2 regions of the Pseudomonas sp. FW306-02-D09B genome follow, and region 2 is predicted to be linked to the other one. Evidence: riboswitches for the same ligand, from Rfam matches in the RefSeq annotation. Region 2 holds a riboswitch; the other holds the start of a gene.

Region 1 (3,404 bases), on a different contig from region 2:
ATTGGTTTTGTGTGCACTGGGTGCAAGTCTGCTGCTCAGTGGTTGCCAGTCGGTCAACACCACCAACGGCGGCGCGGTGGGCGTGGAGCGCAAGCAGTACATGTTCAGCATGCTGTCGACCGATGAGGTCAACCAGATGTATGCCCAGTCCTACCAAAAGACGGTGGGTGAGGCGAGCAACAAGGGTGTGCTGGACAAGAACAGCAGCGAGGCCAAACGGGTCCAGGCGATTGCCAATCGGCTGATCGCGCAGGCACCGGTCTTCCGTCCTGATTCGGCGCAGTGGACGTGGGAAGTCAATCTGATCAAGAGTGACGAGCTCAACGCCAACTGCGGTCCTGGCGGCAAGATCATTTTCTATACCGGGTTGATCGACAGCCTGAAACTCACTGACGATGAAATCGCCGCAGTCATGGGCCATGAAATCGCCCACGCCTTGCGTGAGCATGGTCGTGAAGCGATGTCCAAGGCCTATGGCATCGAAATGGCCAAGCAGGGCGCCGGTGCCTTGCTCGGGCTGGGGCAGGACACGCTGGCCCTGGCCGACACCGTGGCCAACTACGGCATGACCTTGCCCAACAGCCGCGCCAATGAAAACGAAGCTGACCTGATCGGCCTGGAACTGGCCGCCCGCGCCGGCTACAACCCGAACGCGGCGATCACCCTGTGGGACAAGATGAGCAAGGCTTCCGAAGGTTCGCCGCCAGAATTCATGAGCACTCACCCGGCATCCAGCAGCCGGGTTGCGTCGCTCCAGGCAGCGATTCCGAAAGTCATGCCGCTTTATCTGAAGGCCAAAAAATCCTGAATCCTGAAGTGAGCCACAAGAGCTGAAGTCGTGCAGCTCTTGTGGCGAGGGGGCTTGCCCCCGTTCGACCGGGCTGGCGCTCGAGTGCGCAGCAGTCGCAAAGCCAGCGAGTGCGGTGTATCTGGCGGATCTCGGTTGCAGGGGGGAGGGCTGCTTCGCACCCCAACGGGGGCAAGCCCCCTCGCCACAGTTATCTGCCAGGCAGTGACATGTCAGTCGAGAGTGTTACACCCACCCGCTGCTCTGCATCGCCTTGTACACCGCGACGATGGCCAGGATGAAGAACGCCGATGCTGCCAGGCGGCGGATCAGGGTCAGGGGCAGTTTGTCTGCGGCAAAATTACCCGCCAGCACCACCGGCACGTTGGCAATCAGCATGCCGAGCGTGGTGCCAATGACCACCAGCCACAACTCAGGGTACTGAGCGGCGAGCATCACGGTGGCGATCTGGGTCTTGTCACCGATCTCGGCGAGGAAGAACGCAATCAGCGTGGTCAGGAACGGTCCGAATTTACGCGCAGTGCTGGCTTCGTCCTCATCCATCTTGTCCGGCACCAGGGTCCATAGCGCGGTCGCGGTAAAGCTTGCGGCGAGGATCCAGTGCAGCGTCGCATCCGAGAAGAAACTCCCGAACCAGGCACCGACAGCACCCGCAGCCGCGTGGTTGGCCAGGGTTGCAGCGACGATACCGGCGATGATCGGCCAGGGTTTGCGAAAGCGTGCGGCGAGAATGAGCGCGAGCAATTGCGTCTTGTCACCGATTTCGGCCAAGGCAACGACAGCGGTGGGAACGAGAAGAGAATCCAGCATCAGGGTTTTCCTAAGGGGCGGGTCGACACGGCTATGACACGTACAGCCTCCCCGCCCCGGGTAAGGTGTGCGTGTCATAGGTCTTGTCAAACCCTGCGATCCGTCTGTGCGGTCGCTTGGGTCGCATACGCCATGGTCTGAGGACCAAGTATGTTGACGTATGCCGGACGAGCATGGCGCTCGTGGGAGACTACTCCCCTAGGACGGAGCGGATTCTGCCTAGGCAAAATCCATTCGGCAAGCGCTAATTTCTAGCCGCGCTTGGCCCGGTAGATCCGGAAACCTTGCCCTTCAGCCTTGATCGCACACACACCGAGATGCTCCTCGATCAGCGGCTGATACTTCAGGAAGCTGTTGGCTACCAGGCGAAGTTCGCCGCCGTTTTTCAGGTGTTTGGCTGCTTTTCGCAGCAGATTCTCGGTGGCGTGATAATCGGTGTGAACCCCGACATGAAACGGCGGATTGCTCAGAATCGCGCTCAAACCCATCGGTGCAGCGTCGATGCCATCGCCGGTCAGCACCTCGGCCTCCAGGCCGTTGGCCGCCAATGTCAGGCGACTGCTGGCCGCGGCGAACGCATCAACGTCGAGTAGGGTGACGGTGTTGTGTGGATAACGCCGTTTCACCGCCGCGCCCAACACGCCAGCACCGCAACCGAAATCCAGCAAGTGACCGCTTGGCAGTTTGTCCAGATGTTCGAGCAGCAGCGCGCTGCCGCGATCCAGTCGACCGTGACTGAACACGCCCGGCAGGCTGATCACTTTCAGTGGGCCTTCAGCCAGCGGCAGTTCGTATTCCTGCGCCAGGCTTTCCAGCGATTTGGCCTCGGGCGCATTGGCCACGGTGACCTGCCAGAGCTGGCAGTGGCGGGCGCTGTCGAGCTTGCGCGGTTTGCCGAAGGGGTTCAACTGTTTGGCCGCGCCTTCGATGCCGCTGCGTTTTTCACCCACCAGGTACAGTTCACGACCGGCCAGGCGCGAGGCGAGGGCGTTGAGGATGTAGTCGGTCAGGTCCTTGGATTTGGGCAGGAACACCACCGCCGTTTCAAACTCGCGGCTCGGAGCATTCACGCCAAAGTGGCTGCGCTCGGCAAAGCGGGCGTCCAGCGCTGCCTGGTCGCCTGCGTGCCAGCACCAGCCGTGAGCGTTGGGCAATTTGCCCAGCAAGTCATCGGCGGGCAAACCGGCCAGCAGCAACTCGCCTTGAAACAAATCGGCCTGACGAAGCAGTACTTCACTGCGCGGATCCATACTCTGCTCCTTGAAAAAAAGTGCGGCAGTTTATCAACTGACGACCCGCAGCGCTGTACCGCTGAAGAAGCCTTGGGCGTTTTCGGTCAGTTGACCGACAATCCTCTGTCGCGCTTCGCGGCTGCCCCAGGCGTTGTGCGGGGTGACGATCAAGCGCGGGATGTCGGCGGCCAACAGCGGATTGCCGGCGGTAGGGGGCTCGACACTCAGGACGTCGGTCGCCGCGCCGCCCAGATGCCCGTTGCGCAACGCATCGGCCAAGGCTTGTTCGTCGATCAGCCCACCGCGTGCGGTATTGACCACAAAGGCGCCGGGTTTGAGCAGCGCCAGTTCGCGGGCACCAATGAAGTTACGGGTATGTTCGTTGAGCGGGCAGTGCAGGGTCAGCGCGTCGATTTGCGGCAGCAGCTCATCCAGCGGCAAGCGGTCGGCGCGGGCCGGACGCCCAGGCAATTGGCCGAGCAACACGCGCATGCCAAAGGCTTCGGCCAGCCGCGCGACGGCGCCACCCAATTCACCATGGCCGAGCAGGCCGA
Region 2 (3,404 bases):
ATCTGGCAAAGCACGGCGCCCCCGAGCACCCACGGGATCTGGAGCGTTTCGACTGTATTGTCCTCAACTCTGTTGCTGGGCCGGCGAACGACTGGCGCTTCACCCGCAATGGCAAAGTTGAAAACTATACGGTCCCGCTCGCAAACGCTCGCGAGACGAATGACGGCGCGGTCGCCCGAGAGTGGGCAGTTCACGGTTACGGCATTGCAATGAAATCGCTGTGGGATATTGGCCCGGACCTGCGAGCAGGACGCTTGAATATCCTGTTGCCGGAGTGGCGAACTGCGGAGGCGCCGGTACATGCCCTGTATCAACGCAACCGGTACATGGCGCCCCGCGTACGTGCCCTTCTGGATTTTCTGGTCGAGCGCTTTGCAGAAGAATCCAGCCACCTGGACGACTACTTGAGCTGACAGCTAAGCCAGATCAAGAACCTTCAAAAGGACTGCAAAGAGGATGTACAGCAACACCATCGATGCCAATAGCCAGCGCGAGATGATGCCCTTTCGGAAAGCGAAGAACATGACGCCGACACCTATCAAGGTGATGATCGCCGCCAGAACCAGCGACGTGTCCAGCGCCCAAGGCGTAAAGAACAGCCCGAATGCAGTGGGCACTGTGGCCTGAATCATCATGGCGCCACTGATGTTGGCCAAGGCTAGTCGGTGTTTACCCTGGCGGACCCAAATGATCGCATTCAGCGTTTCAGGTAGTTCGGTAGCAATCGGGCTGAGCAACAGGGCCAGCAGTTGAGGGTGGATACCCAGCATGGGGCCCAGGGCATCGAGTTGTCCGACAAAGAAGTGAGAGGCCGCAAAGATAACCGCCAATGCAATAAGCGTTTGAATCACCGCCGCCGAGGTCGACGGAGTCGCTTTGCCTGGCGCAAGTTTCAGGGGCTCGAGTTCATACTCTTCTTCATCCTGCTCACCGCGCATTTCCTTCCAGAAATACGCCGCATAGGCCGCCAGGAAAAGAATACCCAACCAAGGTTTGTAGGCAAACACGACAAGACCGAGCGCAATCTTTGCCACAAAGATTACGAGGAACCATCCTTGATCGCGGCTGAGTCGTTTGAAGTCCTGACGGATGGCCTCGGTATTCGCCAGGCGCTGACGACACACCAGCAGCGTCACGCCGACTACCGCATAGGCGATCGTCGCCAAAACCAGAGGGCCGCCAAGTGCAGCACCGACGCCGAGGGATTTCTGCTCTGGCGTGTCACCAAACACAACGGCAATAAACGTGATGACGCTTTCCGGTAATGCCGTACCAAAGGCCGCCAGAATGGACCCCGTGGCTTGTTGCCCGACCGCAAGTTTGCGACCGACCCACTCGATGCCATTAACGAAGTATTCACAAGCCAGATAGATGACAACCGCGGAGCCCAACAGCAACGCAAACGTCATGGGCATAGAATGCATGAGGAAACCTGAGGGGCCGGACACAAGAGCCAATGGTTCAGACACCCGCGTCCGACCCACAGACAGGTATCTTCACCAATGGTCTTGCCAAGTCATATGACCGGTCACGCCATGGCTTGCGAGCCAAGTATGTTGACGTGACCCCTTCCGGAAACGAAGGCGGCTACTCCCCAAGGGAGCGGCGATCCTAAAGACCAGGTACTAATGCGTCAACGGCTTAGTTGCGAGTTTTCAAACTCTGAACCTCATTATTTTGCTGCAAACTCATATATAGCTAGAGCGTGCGGCACTTTAAACGTTTGGTGCAAGTATTTGTAACATGCTATGTCTTGAAAGACCTTCAGCATCACTTTCTGAATGAACGCTGAACACTATCGATCGAGTGGGTTACAGCAAAAGCAATCCCTCTTATTCTTGTTCCGGAAGTAATCCTTCAGGGAGTTATCAAGTACCCTTTAATGGCAATTGTTATTCAGGAGGTCATTAAACAGCAGCAAACTCACACCGGCGCTGCCCGACTCCAGATCGGCACCGCCCTGGTTTATTTAATGTTGCAGTATCTCGTTCGGCGAGGCTCCTGTACAAACACAGGTCACTGATCTGACGACGTCGAGAGACGCCCAAGGTTAAGACAGGCTCTATCGGATTAAGGTTTAGCCCAAGTGACTTCCGGCCAGCATGGCCCGGATACGTTGTACAGTGCCAAAACCTAGACGTGGAGATCGCTTTCTGCACTCTCTTCTCTGGTTTACGCCCCTGTGTGAGATCTGTTTGTGGTCAAAACAGCTATGGGGACTACCTCAAATGTCAATGGCAAGCGCTACCCCTTCCACCTTCAAGGACATCCGCCTGAAAGACACAGTAGTGTCTTACATGAGCCCTCTGCTCATTACCGTGACCGGCAACATGACGGTCATCCAGGCCAGGGAACATCTGCTCAAGCAACTGCCGGACGATGATATTCCGGCCCACATCTTTGTCACCGACCCGCGCAGCGCTTTGCATGGCCAGCTGTCGGTGAAAACACTGCTCACCGAGAAAAACACTGACCTTTGCGTTCGCGATCTGATGCTGCCCATCCGCTATTCGGTTTCGCCGAATCAGCTCCGGCACGATGTCGCGCCCGAGCTGATCGAGAAAGGCGTGGACATCGTTCCCGTGGTCAGCGAAGGCCGGCTACTGGGCGTGCTGTATGAAAAAGAAATCGCGACGCTGATTCAGGACGAAGGCACCGACGACGCTCAACGCCAGGGTGCCAGCCTGCCGCTGGAAACGCCCTACCTCAGCACGAGCCCGTGGAGTTTGTGGAAAAAGCGCTTGCCGTGGCTACTGCTGCTGTTTCTCGCCGAGGCCTACACCAGCACCATCTTGCAAGTATTCGAAGAGCAGCTTGAAGCCGCCATCGCCCTGGCCTTCTTCATTCCCCTGCTGATCGGCACTGGCGGCAACAGCGGCACCCAGATCACCTCCACGCTGGTACGGGCCATGGCCCTGGGCGAAGTCAGCCTGCGCAATGTCGGCACGGTGCTGCGCAAGGAAGTGACCACTTCCTTCATGATCGCGCTGGCCATCGGTGTCGTGGCCTGGATTCGGGCGTGGATGCTGGGAGTGGGATCGGAAATCGCCATGGTGGTCTGCCTGACGCTGGTCGCTATCACTATCTGGAGCGCCGTCGTCTCATCGATCATCCCGATGCTGTTAAGAAAACTGCGCATTGATCCAGCCGTGGTTTCTGCTCCCTTCATCGCGACCTTTATCGACGGTACCGGCCTGGTCATTTATTTCAACATCGCCAAACTGGTGATGACCGACCTGCCGGCTTAAGCCACTCACCAGACAGCCCCGAATCGCCAGATGCCGGGGCCGTCTTGTTTTTGAAAAAAATGGCGGAAGGCAGCAGGAGTCGAACCTGCCCGGGAACGGCTGCCGTCCCCAACCGGGTTTGAAGCCCGGCCGCGCCACCGGACGCGATTGCCTTCC

What was found. A riboswitch is a leader RNA that binds a small molecule or an ion and turns the genes downstream of it on or off. The one in region 2 is predicted to bind manganese.
Region 1: another riboswitch for manganese. It lies ahead of AC3WK5_RS27750 (TMEM165/GDT1 family protein); the one in region 2 lies ahead of AC3WK5_RS02660 (sodium:calcium antiporter).

The regions. Positions count from the first base shown of each region.
Region 1 covers NZ_JBYSXY010000028.1:5,847-9,250, forward strand. Annotated here, with positions in the region: gene AC3WK5_RS27745 (M48 family metallopeptidase) at 1-808, shown strand, start outside; gene AC3WK5_RS27750 (TMEM165/GDT1 family protein) at 1,034-1,618, opposite strand; yybP-ykoY riboswitch at 1,707-1,830, opposite strand; gene AC3WK5_RS27755 (methyltransferase) at 1,870-2,868, opposite strand; gene AC3WK5_RS27760 (2-hydroxyacid dehydrogenase) at 2,902-3,404, opposite strand, start outside.
Region 2 covers NZ_JBYSXY010000001.1:556,525-559,928, forward strand. Annotated here, with positions in the region: gene AC3WK5_RS02655 (LysR family transcriptional regulator) at 1-413, shown strand, start outside; gene AC3WK5_RS02660 (sodium:calcium antiporter) at 417-1,424, opposite strand; yybP-ykoY riboswitch at 1,443-1,603, opposite strand; M-box (ykoK) riboswitch at 1,978-2,152, shown strand; gene AC3WK5_RS02665 (magnesium transporter) at 2,229-3,248, shown strand; tRNA gene AC3WK5_RS02670 (tRNA-Sec) at 3,309-3,404, opposite strand.